DNA from 4 places in the Thioalkalivibrio sp. ALE11 genome. Region 3 is predicted to be linked to each of the others. Evidence: predicted binding sites of a transcription regulator. Region 3 holds the regulator's gene; each other region holds the start of a gene.
The links. The regulator FliA, encoded in region 3, starts transcription of late flagellar genes. The targets are predictions, from matches to a motif close to GCTAAAGTTNNNNNNNNNNCNGCCGATA.
Positions count from the first base shown of each region.

Region 1: a site for FliA is predicted at 1,969-1,996, ahead of F620_RS0109130 (methyl-accepting chemotaxis protein). Genes of this name have one in related genera too.
Region 2: a site for FliA is predicted at 1,623-1,650, ahead of F620_RS0106650 (methyl-accepting chemotaxis protein). Genes of this name have one in related genera too.
Region 4: a site for FliA is predicted at 1,662-1,689, ahead of F620_RS0114040 (flagellin). Genes of this name have one in related genera too.

Region 1 covers NZ_KB906170.1:71,206-74,391, reverse strand. The annotation lists gene uvrC (excinuclease ABC subunit UvrC) at 1-1,029, shown strand, start outside; gene pgsA (CDP-diacylglycerol--glycerol-3-phosphate 3-phosphatidyltransferase) at 1,036-1,587, shown strand; tRNA gene F620_RS0109140 (tRNA-Gly) at 1,653-1,728, shown strand; tRNA gene F620_RS0109135 (tRNA-Cys) at 1,807-1,880, shown strand; gene F620_RS0109130 (methyl-accepting chemotaxis protein) at 2,056-3,186, shown strand, end outside.
Region 2 covers NZ_KB906167.1:228,929-232,114, forward strand. The annotation lists gene F620_RS0106645 (methyl-accepting chemotaxis protein) at 1-1,551, shown strand, start outside; gene F620_RS0106650 (methyl-accepting chemotaxis protein) at 1,746-3,186, shown strand, end outside.
Region 3 covers NZ_KB906168.1:49,257-52,442, reverse strand. The annotation lists gene flhF (flagellar biosynthesis protein FlhF) at 1-244, shown strand, start outside; gene F620_RS0107120 (MinD/ParA family protein) at 228-1,052, shown strand; gene F620_RS0107115 (RNA polymerase sigma factor FliA) at 1,049-1,810, shown strand; gene F620_RS0107110 (chemotaxis response regulator CheY) at 1,850-2,230, shown strand; gene F620_RS0107105 (protein phosphatase CheZ) at 2,266-3,048, shown strand; gene F620_RS0107100 (chemotaxis protein CheA) at 3,121-3,186, shown strand, end outside.
Region 4 covers NZ_KB906205.1:351-3,536, reverse strand. The annotation lists partial or broken gene F620_RS15425 (flagellin) at 1-10, opposite strand, end outside; gene F620_RS0114040 (flagellin) at 336-1,580, opposite strand; gene F620_RS0114035 (sulfotransferase) at 1,765-3,186, opposite strand, start outside.

The sequences.
Region 1 (3,186 bases), on a different contig from region 3:
TTCGCGGTGGAGGTGTTCTTCGTACGCAATGGCCAGAACCTGGGCAACAGCGAGCTGTTCCCGGACGTGCCGGAGGCGGCCGGCCACGACGAGATCATGGCGGCCGTGCTGGCGCAGTACTATGCCGAACGCGAGCCCCCGCCGCAGGTGCTGCTGTCGCATGAACCCGAGGGGGCCGAGGCCCTCGAAACCCTGCTTGGCGAGCGCCGCGGGGCACGCGTGCGGCTGGCGTGGTCGCTGCGGGGCGAACGCGCACGCTGGGTCGACATGGCGCAGCGCAATGCCGAGCAGGCCCTGAAGACCCGGTTGGCCAGTCAGGCCGGGCAGACCGCGCGCCTGGATGCGCTCACCGCAGAGCTCGAACTGGAGGCGCCGCCGCGGCGCATGGAATGCTTCGACATCTCGCACACCCGCGGCGAGGGCACCGTGGCGTCCTGCGTGGTGTTCGGGCCGGAAGGGCCGATCAAGTCCGATTACCGGCGCTTCAACATTGAAGGGATCGAGCCGGGCGATGACTATGCCGCGATGCACCAGGCGCTCAGTCGCCGTTTCGCGCGCCTGAAAAAGGGCGAGGGCTGGGAACCGGACATCCTGTTCATCGACGGGGGCAAGGGGCAGGTCACCCAGGCCCTGAACGTGCTGGCCGATCTGGGGCTGGATCACATCCGGGTGGTCGGGGTGGCCAAGGGCGAAGAACGCCGGCCCGGCATGGAAACCCTGGTGTTGAGCGGGGTGGAGGCGCCTTCTATACTGCCGCCCCATTCGAGTGCACTGCACCTGATTCAGCAGATCCGTGACGAGGCCCATCGTTTCGCGATCAGCGGTCATCGGGCGCGGCGGGCGAAGGCGCGCAAGGAGTCCACCCTCGAGTCGATTCGCGGGCTGGGGCCTAAGCGTCGCACTGCGTTGCTCAAGCACTTTGGCGGGCTGCGCGGGGTCTCCCGCGCGGGGGTCGACGAGCTGGCCAAGGTGCCCGGCATCAATCGTCGCCTGGCGCAGGCGATCTACGACCAGTTCCACGAGGCCTGATCCGACATGTTTCCACGACTCCCCACCTGGCTGACCTGGTCGCGTATCGTGATGATCCCACTGATGATCGGGGCCTTCTATGCGCTGCCGATGCCGGCGGCGGGGATCGTGGCGGCCATCATCTTTGCGCTGGCTGCGGTGACCGACTGGCTGGACGGTTATCTGGCCCGGCGCTGGTCGGTGACCAGCCGCTTCGGCGCCTTTCTCGATCCGGTGGCGGACAAGCTGATCGTCGCTGCCGCGCTGGTGCTGGTGGTGGACTACAACCCCGGTGTGGGGCTGGCGCTGGCCGCGATCGTGATCATCGGTCGCGAGATCGCGATCTCGGCACTGCGGGAATGGATGGCCGAAGTCGGGACCAGCGCGAAGGTGGCGGTTTCCTGGATCGGCAAGTTCAAGACCAGTGCCCAGATGGTGGCCATCTTTCTGCTGCTGTGGGCCGAGCCGGTGGCGGGACTGTCGCTGTTCCTGATCGGGGAATGGCTGCTGTATCTGGCGGCGGTGCTGACGCTGGTGTCCATGGTGCAGTACATGCTGGCCGCGGCCCGGGACGCCTGAACGAATTTTTCGGATCCGGTGTTGACGAAGCCGGCGCTGTCTGTAGAATACGCATTTGTCGACGGGCGGGAATAGCTCAGCTGGTAGAGCACAACCTTGCCAAGGTTGGGGTCGCGAGTTCGAATCTCGTTTCCCGCTCCAAACGATTTCCCGAAGCCCCGGCACCGCCGGGGCTTTCTGTTTCGGCGGCATCCAAGACCGTCGAACAAGCCTTGCCCCGGCTGGGTGGCAGAGTGGTGATGCAGCGGACTGCAAATCCGCGTACCTCGGTTCGATTCCGGGCCCAGCCTCCATCTTCGATTGCAGGCCCGCCGGCCTTTATGCTGGCGGGCCTTTTCGTTTGTGGGGTGCCTGCCGGGGGGTTCGGCGCTCCCTTCGGGCATTCAAGGTTGGGGCCGAACGGCCGAAAACCCGGATGGAGGCGCCGGTGAGTCCGGGCGCCCGCAATCCATGACCTCGGGGTACCGCATGCTGCGTCGCCTGTACGATCTTCCCATCTGGCTGAGGCTGCTCGGCGTCATCTGGCTGATCCTGGTCTTCGTCTGGTCCGGCATGATCGGATGGGCGGTGCTGGAGCAGCGTGACACCGCACAGGAGCAGGCCGGGCATTTTGCCGGCAGCCTGCACGAGATGACCTGGGCCGGACTGACGACCCTGATGATCACCGGCACCATGGACCAGCGTCACGAGTTCATGGAACAGATCCAGGAAATGGGCAATGTGCGGGATCTCCGTGCCGTGCGCGGCGACGGCGTGATCGAGCAGTGGGGTGAGGGGACGGAAGAAAGCGCCCCCCGTGATGAAATCGAGCGCGAGGTCCTCGCCGGTGGCGAATCGTTCGTCAGCGTGGACCGCGAGACGGACGAGCTCCGCGTGGTCATGCCGATCCGCAATGAGCGCGACTACCTGGGGCGCAACTGCATGACCTGTCACGGGGTCGCGGAGGAAGGCGAGGTTCTCGGGGCCACTTCCATGCGTCTCGACATGACCGAGGTGCACGAGGGGGCGACGAATTTCGGGATCCAGCTGTTCGGCTTCGCGATCCTGGTCAGCCTGCCGCTGCTGGGTGCGATCTTTCTGTTCATCCGGCGTTTCGTCACGCGGCCCCTGGCCGAGATGACGGAAGGGTTGCGTGACATCGCCGGGGGCGGGGGCGATCTGACCCGGCGGCTGGACGTGCACGGCGATGACGAGGTCGGGCGTGCGGCCCGGGCGTTCAACGACGTGATGGAACAGTTCCGCTCCCTGATCGGCGCAGTGGTCGGTTCCAGCGGGCAGCTGACTTCGGCGGCCGAAGAGGTCTCGAACGTGTCCGACCGCACGCGCGAAGGCGGGGATCGTCAGCGTCGGGAGATCGAGCAGGTGGCCACCTCGATGAACGAGATGAGCGCCACGGCCCAGGACGTGGCCCGCAACTCGCAATCGGCGACCGAGGCGGCGCACCGCTCGCTGGAATCCACGCGCAGTGGCCAGGAGGTGGTGCAGCGGACCGTAACCGGGATCGAGCAGCTGGCCTCCGAGGTGCATCGCGCCGCGGAGGCAATCCAGCGGGTCGAGCAGGATTCGGAGAGCATCGGCAAGGTACTGCAGGTGATCCAG
Region 2 (3,186 bases), on a different contig from region 3:
CGGGCACACCGTCCGGATCGCTACGACGATGACCTCTCCGGGTTCCGCCAGACCGTGGTCGATACCAACCGCGACCGCCGGCCGATCTCCGGGCTCGAGGAAGGGGTGGCCGGCCTGGGCATCCGCGGCATCGTCCCGGTCTCCCACGAAGGTGAACATATCGGATCGCTGGAATTCGGCATGGCGTTCGACGATGCCTTCTTCGAGGACTTTACGGCGGATACGGAAGCCCCGGTGGCCCTCTACCTGCAGCGCGACGGGACCTTCGAGGCCTTCGGCAGCACCATCAACGGCGACTCGACCTTCAACCGTGAGGAAATGGAGCGGATTGCCGGCGGTGAGGAACTGGTGCGCCGGACCGAGCACGACGGTCGTCCGATGGCGGTCGTCGGGCGTCCGGTGGAAGACTTCTCCGGCGAGCCGGTGGGCGTGCTGGAGCTGATGGTCGATCGCAGCGATTACGTGGCGATGGCCCGCAATGCCACGGCTACCGTGGTGGGCGTGGGCGTGGCCGCCATCGGCCTCGGCCTCCTGCTGGCCTGGTTGCTGTCGCGCAGTATCGTGCGGCCGCTGCGCGATACGGTCGAGCGTCTGGACGACATCGCGTCCGGCGACGGGGACCTGACGCGCCGGCTGGAGGCCGACGGCAACAACGAGCTGGGGGATCTGGCGGCGGCGTTCAACCGTTTTGTGGGCAAGATCCACGAGCTGGTGAAGGAAGTTGCCGCCGGCGGCGACCAGGTGGCGGCCGCAGCCAACGAGCTGTCCGCGACCAGCGAGCAGACCAACGAACAGGTCGGCCGCCAGCAATCCGAGATCGACCAGGTCGCCACGGCCATGAACGAGATGACCGCGACCGTGGCCGAGGTCGCCCGCAACGCCACCGAGGCGGCGGAAGCCGCACAGAGCACGGACAAGGATGCGACCCACGGTCGGGAGCTGGTGGAACAGACCGTCAGTGCGATCAACACCCTGTCCACCCAGGTGGAGAACACCGCGCAGGTGATCGAGCGGCTGTCGACCGATGCCGAGGAGATCAACAAGGTGCTGGAGGTGATCGGGGACATCGCCGATCAGACCAACCTGCTGGCGCTGAACGCGGCCATCGAGGCGGCGCGGGCCGGCGAGCAGGGCCGCGGCTTCGCGGTGGTGGCCGACGAGGTGCGGACCCTGGCGAGCCGGACCCAGGATTCGACCCAGGAGATCCAGGGGATGATCGAGCGGGTGCAGAACGGCACGCGCGACGCGGTGAAGGCCATGGAGGACGGCCGTCGACAGGCGCATTCCAGCGTGGAACAGGTCAACGATGCGGGGCAGTCGCTGCAGTCGATCACGCAGTCCATCAGCAGCATCTCGGACATGAACACGCAGATCGCCAGCGCGGCCGAAGAGCAGTCCTCGGTGGCCGAGGAGATCAACCGCAACGTCTCCAACATCACTCAGGTGCTGGACGAGACCGTGGCCGGATCGCAGCAGATCGCCAACGCCTCGGAGGAGCTGTCGAAGCTGGCCTCGGCGCAGCAGGAGCGCACCGGGCGCTTCCGTGTCTGACCGTGGGTCCTGCCGGCCGGGGTGTTGTGCCCCGTGCCGGAGGATGGGTTTTCGTGACGGCGGCCGATTCGGATCAAGGTTTCCGGACGGCCGCCGTTAGTATGTGAGGGTATGCTGATTTGGCCATCCGGCCGGGCAGGGCCCGGCGGAATGCGCATTGATCAGAATGCCGGAACACCAAAAGAGGGAAAGCCATGCTCAGGAATATCCGTATCGGAACGCGCTTGATGGGCGGCGTCACCATCGTTGTGGTGGCGGTCGTGGTGCTCACGCTGGTCGTCGTGATGAACAGCCTCGGCACGATGGCCGATCGCGCGGAGCAACGGGAGCTGAACGACCTGAGCGGGCTGCTGATCCGCCAGCTGGAACAGGAAGCCGAACGGGGCGAGTCGATGGCGCGGGCCATCGCCGAGATCCCGGTGATTCAGCAGGCGTTCGCCGAGGGGGATCGTGAGCGCCTGCTGGAACTGACCGAGCCGGGATATGGCCAGCTGCGCGACGAGCACGACGTGCGCCAGTATCACTTCCATACGCCGCCGGCGACCTCCTTCCTGCGTACCCACAGTCCCGACAACTACGGCGACGACCTGTCGGACGTGCGCCAGACGATCCTGGAGGTGAACCGCAATCGGCAGCCGATCACCGGGCTGGAAGAAGGCCCGTTCGGCATCGGGATCCGCGGGATGGTGCCGGTGTCCTACCAGAACGAGCACATCGGCTCGCTGGAATTCGGCATGGCCTTCGATGACGCCTTCTTCGAGTCCTTCACCGAAGAAACCGGATCACCCGTGGCGGTACACCTCGATCGTGATGCCGGTTTCGAGGTCTTTGCCGGAACCATCAATGGCGATTCGACCTTCAGTCGGGAGGAGATGCGGCGCATCCTCGATGGCGAGGAGATGATCCGCAACGTTCGCCACGACGGCCGCCCGATGGCCGTGGTCGGACGTCCTGTGGAGGATTTCTCCGGTGAGCCGGTGGGCGTGCTGGAGCTGATGGTCGATCGCAGCGAATACGTGGCGATGGCCCGCAATGCCACCACCACCGTGGTGGCGGTGGGCGTGGTCGCCATCGGTCTCGGCCTGCTGCTGGCCTGGCTGCTGTCGCGCAGCATCGTGCGGCCGCTGCGCCAGACCGTCACGCGTCTGGATGACATCGCGTCCGGCGACGGAGACCTGACGCGCCGGCTCGAGGCCGACGGCAACAACGAGCTGGGAGATCTGGCGGCGGCGTTCAACCGCTTCGTGGGCAAGATCCAGGACCTGGTCAAGGAAGTCGCCGCCGGTGGCGATCAGGTGGCGGCTGCGGCCAATGAGCTGTCCGCGACCAGCGAACAGACCAACGGTCAGGTCACGCGGCAGAAGGACGAGGTCGACCAGGTGGCCACCGCGATGAACGAGATGACCGCGACGGTGGCCGAGGTTGCGCGCAACGCCTCGGATGCGGCCACCGCGGCGCAGACCACCGACCAGGATGCCAACGCCGGGCGCGAGTTGGTGCAGCAGACGGTGCAGTCGATCAACCATCTGACCTCGCAGGTGGACAACACCGCCGAAGTGATCGAGCGGCTGTCGACCGACGCCGAGCAGATCAACAAGGTGCTGGAGGTGATCGGGGACATCGCCGATCAGACCA
Region 3 (3,186 bases):
CGCCGAGGATTTCCATCGCGTGGATACCGGACATCTGACCCGCCTGGCGCTGCAGGAGGAACCCGAACACGGGGCGGCCGATGCCTGGGTCGACGAGGCGATGCAGGCCTGGCGGCGGCGCCAGGCGACGGAACGCGAGGCCCGGCGGCCGCGATCCGCGGACGAGCCGGCCGCGGGCGAGGAACCCGCCCCGCTGGAAATGATTCAACCGGTGCTGAAGGGACGTCATGTCACACAACACTAAGCCCCTGAAGGTGGTCGCGGTGGCCTCGGGCAAGGGCGGGGTCGGCAAGACCAATGTCTCGGTCAACCTGTCGGTCGGACTGGCCCGTCTGGGACGCGAGGTCATGCTGTTCGATGCGGACCTGGGGCTCGCGAACGTCGATGTGCTGCTGGGCCTGCGTCCGCAGCGGACGCTGCACGACCTGGTGACCGGGGACGTCGAGGATCTGGAGGACGTGATCATCGAGGGCCCGGAGGGAATCCGTGTGGTGCCTTCCGCGTCCGGGATCGCGACCATGGCCAACCTGAGCCGGCCGGAACATCACGGCCTGATCCAGGCCTTCAGCATGTATACACGACCGCTGGACGTGCTGGTGGTGGATACCGCCGCCGGGTTGCAGGAGTCGGTGACCAGTTTCTGTCAGGCCGTGCAGGAGACCCTGGTGGTGGTCACCGACGAGCCGGCATCGATGACCGACGCCTATGCGCTGATCAAGGTCCTGCATCGGGATCATGGCGTGAACCGGTTCCGCGTGGTCGCGAACATGGTGCAGGGCCGTGCCGGCGCGGAACGGGTGATGCAGAAGCTGCAGGCGGTTTGTTCCACCTATCTGCCGGAGGTCATACTGGATCTGGTGGGCGTGATTCCGCTGGATGATGCCCTGCGCCAGGCGGTGCAGAAACGGGCGCCGGTGGTGCAGCAGTCTCCGGGCAGCCCGGCGGGACGGGCGTTCCTCGAGCTCGCGCGCAAGGTCGACGGCTGGCCGGTGGCCCGCGGCGCCAGCGGGGGGGTTGGATTCTTCGTCGAGAGGATGCTGCAAAGCGCATGAACACGCCAAAGAACAGACTTTCGGGATACGCCCGGGCGGGGACCGGAGGACCGGATCAGCTGGTCGCGGACCACGTCGAGCTGGTGAATCGGATCGCCCATCACCTGATGGCCCGGCTGCCGGCCTCGGTGCAGGTGGATGACCTGGTGCAGGCGGGCATGGTGGGGCTGATCGAGGCCGCGCGGCAGTTCGAAGGCGGCCAGGGGGCGACCTTCGCCACCTACGCCGGGATCCGCATCCGCGGGGCGATGATCGACGAGCTGCGTCGCAGCGACTGGACGCCGCGCTCGGTGCACCGCAACAGCCGGCGGATCTCCGAGGCGATGCAGACGGTGGAGGCCCGCGAGGGCCGCGCCGCCCGCGCCCCGGAGATCGCCGAGGAGCTGGGCGTCCCGGTGGAAACCTACTACCAGATGCTGGATGATCACGCCGGTGCCCATCTGTTCGCGCTGGACGAGGTGGGCGGCCCGGAGGGCGAGGCGGATCGCGTGCTGGAAGGGCAGGAGCAGTCCCCGTCGCGGCGCATCGAGGCCGGGGAGTTCCGCGAGGAACTGGCCGGCGCACTGGGCGATCTGCCCGAGCGTGAACGACTGGTGCTCAACCTGTACTACACCGAAGAACTCAACCTGCGCGAGATCGGTGCCGTGCTGGACGTGACCGAATCGCGCGTCAGCCAGATCCGCAGCCAGGCGGTGCACCGTCTGCGGGCGCGTCTGGGCTCGTGGCTCGAAGACGTCGAGTCCCTGCAGATATTCTAAGGTTCAAACACATTCCCGGAGCGAACTGTGGACAAGGGTATGAAAATCCTGATCGTGGACGACTTCTCCACGATGCGGCGCATCATCAAGAATCTCCTGCGGGATCTTGGCTTCAACAACACCATGGAGGCCGACGACGGGAGCACCGCCCTGCCGATGCTGCAGAACGGCGACTTCGATTTTCTGATCACCGACTGGAACATGCCCAACATGCCGGGCATCGACCTCCTGCGCGAGGTGCGCAAGGACGAGCGGCTGAAATCGTTGCCGGTGCTGATGGTCACGGCCGAAGCCAAGCGCGATCAGATCGTGGAGGCGGCAGAGGCCGGCGTGAACGGTTACATTGTGAAGCCCTTCACGGCCGAGACGCTCAAGGAGAAGATCGAAAAGATCTTCGAACGTATTGAAGCTCAAGGCTGAATACCGCGACCGGCTGACACGGCAAGAGAGACCCGATGACCGAACAAGAGAATGCCTCCGGGGAAGACCGGCTCGCACTGGCGCGGGAGCTGGTGGGCGCTCTGGAAGGCGGTGACGAGGAGGCTTCGCGCCGCCTGATCCAGGAGCTCGCGCGGCCTTACGAGCGCGAACTGTTCGACGAACTGGGCAAGCTGACCCGCGAACTGCACGAGGCCCTGGAGAGCTTCCGGGGCGATTCGCGTCTGGTCGAGCTGGCACAGGACGAGATTCCGGATGCGCGCGAGCGTCTGAGTTACGTGGTGACCCAGACCGAACAGGCCACGCACGAAACCCTGAATGCGGTGGAATCGTCCCTGCCGATTGCCGAGGCGTTCGCCGGGCGCGCCGCGGAACTCACCGAGAAATGGACCCGGTTCCGCAACCGCGAACTGTCGGTGGAGGAATTCCGCGAGTTCGCGCGCGAACTCGATGCGTTTTTCGAGCAGACCGGCAAGGACACCGAAGAACTGCGCCGGTTGCTGTCGCAGGTCCTGATGGCACAGAGCTACCAGGATCTCACCGGGCAGGTGATCCGGCGGGTCATCCGTCTGGTCACGGACCTGGAGGAAAGCCTGGTCTCGCTGATCCGCCTGTCTTCCGGGCGCCTGGAGAAGGATGCCCGGGCGGCGGCCGAACAGGCCCCGGAGGCGGAACAAACCGCGCGCGAGGAGGACCGCCGCGGGCATGGACCCGCGGTGCCCCACACTCAAGATTCCGGCACGGATGTCGTTCAAGGACAGGACGAGGTGGACGATCTGCTGTCGAGCCTGGGGTTCTAGGGTCCGTCCCGGGATCCCCTTGCACCGGCAGCCATCTGCCGACGATTCGAGTCACCGGAACGGAGAGACCGCATGGCCATCGACCCCAACGACGAAATCCTCCAGGACTTCCTGATCGAGGCGGGGGAGCTGCTGGAA
Region 4 (3,186 bases), on a different contig from region 3:
CCTGGGACATGACGCCCTCCTTGTTTCGCTCGCTTTGCTTGCCGGCCTGTCATTGCCGTTCCGGCGGCAACGATGGGTTCGGGATTGCCTCTCACACCCCTTAACGACCACCCTCCGGCAACCTTTAACCCCCAACGGCAAAAAATTTCCGCCCCATTGCCACCGCGGCAAAAACCGCCACGCCCGGACCAAGCCATACCCTGTGGGGCCGCGCTCTCGCGCGAACCACCGGCCTCGACGTAAGCCCCCCCCAAAAAACGCAAAAAGGCCCGCCCCGATCACTCGGGGCGGGCCCTGGGATGGCCCGCAGCACGGGCCCGGAGGAAACCGAAGCCTTACTGCAGCAGACCCAGCACGTTCTGCGGCACCGCATTCGCCTGCGAAAGCACCGTGGTCCCGGCCTGCTGCAGCACCTGCGCCCGGGACAGTTCGGCGGTCTCTGCCGCGAAGTCCGCGTCCCGGATCCGCGAACGCGCATCCGACAGGTTCTCCGAACCGATCTCCAGGTTCGCGATCGTGCTCTCGAAACGTGTCTGCACCGCACCCAGCTCCGCACGCAGCGAGTTGACCTTGGTCAAGGCGCCGTCGAAAGCACCGATGGACTGGGTCGCCGTCTCACGAGTCACCACGTCGACATCGTTCAGGGTGACGTCTGCGCCACCATCATCATCGAAAAGTGCTACCGGAGCTCCGTCAACGTCCACATTGCCATCCGTCACATCCAGATTCTCGGTGCCCAGACGCGAGGTGATCGCGATCGTGGTGGTACCGTCGTTCTTGACCCTCAGCGCGGCTTCCAGATCGGCATCCGCGACGTCTTTGGCATTTTCGTCTCCGGCGGACGCGGCTTCCGTGATGGCTGCATTGATCATGCGGACCGCATCCTCAAGAGTTGCGGCAGGCTCGACCTCCCCGCCCGGAGTATCATCACCCGATAGCTGGACCTGAATGTCGTCGAAATCGTCACTGCTGATGGTAATGTCTTCGAATGGCCCGCTGAATCCATCCACCTCATCGATCTGGGCGATCTGTTCCTGCGTAAGGCCACCGGAACCAACCACCTCGGTTGCTCCCAGCTCGGAGGTCCGGGCATCCACCCCGTCCACGGCAATAGTCTGACCCTGGTTCGCGCCCACCTGGAAGAACAGGTCCTCCACCGTGCCATCCAGGATCCGACCACCGTTGAACTCCGCGGAGTTGGCCACTCGGCTCACTTCCTCCATCAGCTGCTGGACCTCGTCGTTGATCGCCTGACGGTCCGACGCCGAGTTGGTGTCGTTCGCCGACTGCACGGCCAGCTGCCGCGCCCGCTGCAGTGCATCACCAATGGTGTCCAGCGCACCCTCGGCCGTCTGTGCGAACGAGATGCCGTCATTCGAGTTGCGCACCGCCTGATTGAGGCCGTTGATCTGCGTGGTGAACCGCTCCGAGATCGCGAGACCGGCCGCGTCGTCCTTGGCGCTGTTGATGCGCAGGCCGGACGACAGGCGCTCCAGCGACTGGGCGAGATCACCCTGGGTCTGGTTCAGATTGCGCTGGGCATTCAGCGAAAGAACGTTGGTGTTGATGACCTGAGACATGTTTGCTTCCTCCGGAACTTGAGTGCCGGCCGGGCCGGCTGAGGCAATCCCTGGGCGGCCTCATGCCGCCTTCGATTCCCTTAACGACCGTCACCCCGGGGTCTTTAGGGCATGGAGCCGTTTTCCTTCGGTTCGCGGGCTCGACACCGCCGGATGTCCGCTCGATACTCAGGTCTTGCGCCCGTCACTGTTCCCCGCGGGGGCTCGCCCCACCAACGGTCACACGAACGTTTGTGGTTCGTGGGAACTCGTACTCGGACACGCGTTCGCGTGCTTCTTCAACCGCGCGCTCGAAGGCAGGCCGGTAGGCCGCAAATTCGTCTCCAATACGTGCGAACTCCGGGTTCACGCGGCTGCGGCGCTCCGAGCTTCCTGCCATGCCCACGCGCGCCGGATCCACCGATTCGCCGGCGGAATCCGCGCATTCCGACTCCCAGTCAAACCCATGGAAGCGCAGAATTCTGGAAGCATGGGTATCCGGTGCCTGCAGATAGTCTTCGTAGCGCACGCGTTCCACACGGTCCGGGAAAAGTGCCTCCCAGTGATCTACAAGCCGACGGTAAGCCAGAATGTATTCCGCGATTGTATCGATGGCCCAGGCATACGGCATGGCTCGCGCGAACCAACGCATGTAGATGGCCATCGCGTTGTCCACCGGGTCCCGCTCACAGAAAACGACGCGCGTATCGGGGTTCAACGCCATCAGGGTGCCCACGTGCCAGACGTTGCTCGGGTTGGTCAGCACGTAGGCACCCACCTGGTCGTCCACGGCCTCGCCCCAGATCGAATCCATGCGGGCGCGGAGCCTTCCCAGGGCCTCGCTGCCGAGTTCCCGAATGAACAGGGGGTATCTGTTGCGTACCTCTCTGGGCAACTCCGCGAGGAGTTCCTGCACCCCTCCGAGTTCGCCATAGTGGCGGGTCCGCGAATGCGCGGACAGCGCCCCCTCCAGCAGCGATTTGCCGGAACGGGGCGCGCCCAGGATCACGCTCAACGGCCGCGGGGATACTTCCGGGCCATCGAGGCCGCGTTTCCATTCTTCCGTGAAGACCGCTTCCCGGGTCCCGACCGTCTGGAGAATCCGACCCTCCCGAATGCCGTCGACCTGCTTCTGGATCGACCTGGCCCGCAGGTCGTTGCCCTTTTCGAAGGCCGCGAACGCCTGTTCCACATCCCCTGCATCCTTGTGAAGCTTTGCCAGAGAGAAGTGTAGATGCCCCTGATCGTGGAGGCTGAACTTTCCCTTGCGAATCACCTTTTCGAGGTCCCGGCGCGGGGAAGAATCGGCGGGAAAATGCCGGGAATGGGCATAGGAAAACCAGATGTTCGGCCTGTAGGGAGCCACGCCGACCAGTGACTCGAGGATCTCTGCCGCCTCGTCCCAGCGGCCATATGCCTGCAAAACGCGGGCATAGTTGTACAGCGCCAGCTGGTCTGGATCGAGCCTCAGGGCCTCGCGCAATGCGGCTCCCGCCGCTTCATAACGCCCCCTTATGAGAAGCACGCTGGCGAGCCGGTTGTAACTCGCGGGGTCCTCGGGACACATCTGTACAAGCTTGGAGGCATACAGCGTGGCGGTGTTGTAGCGTGTCTGTTCAAACGTGCT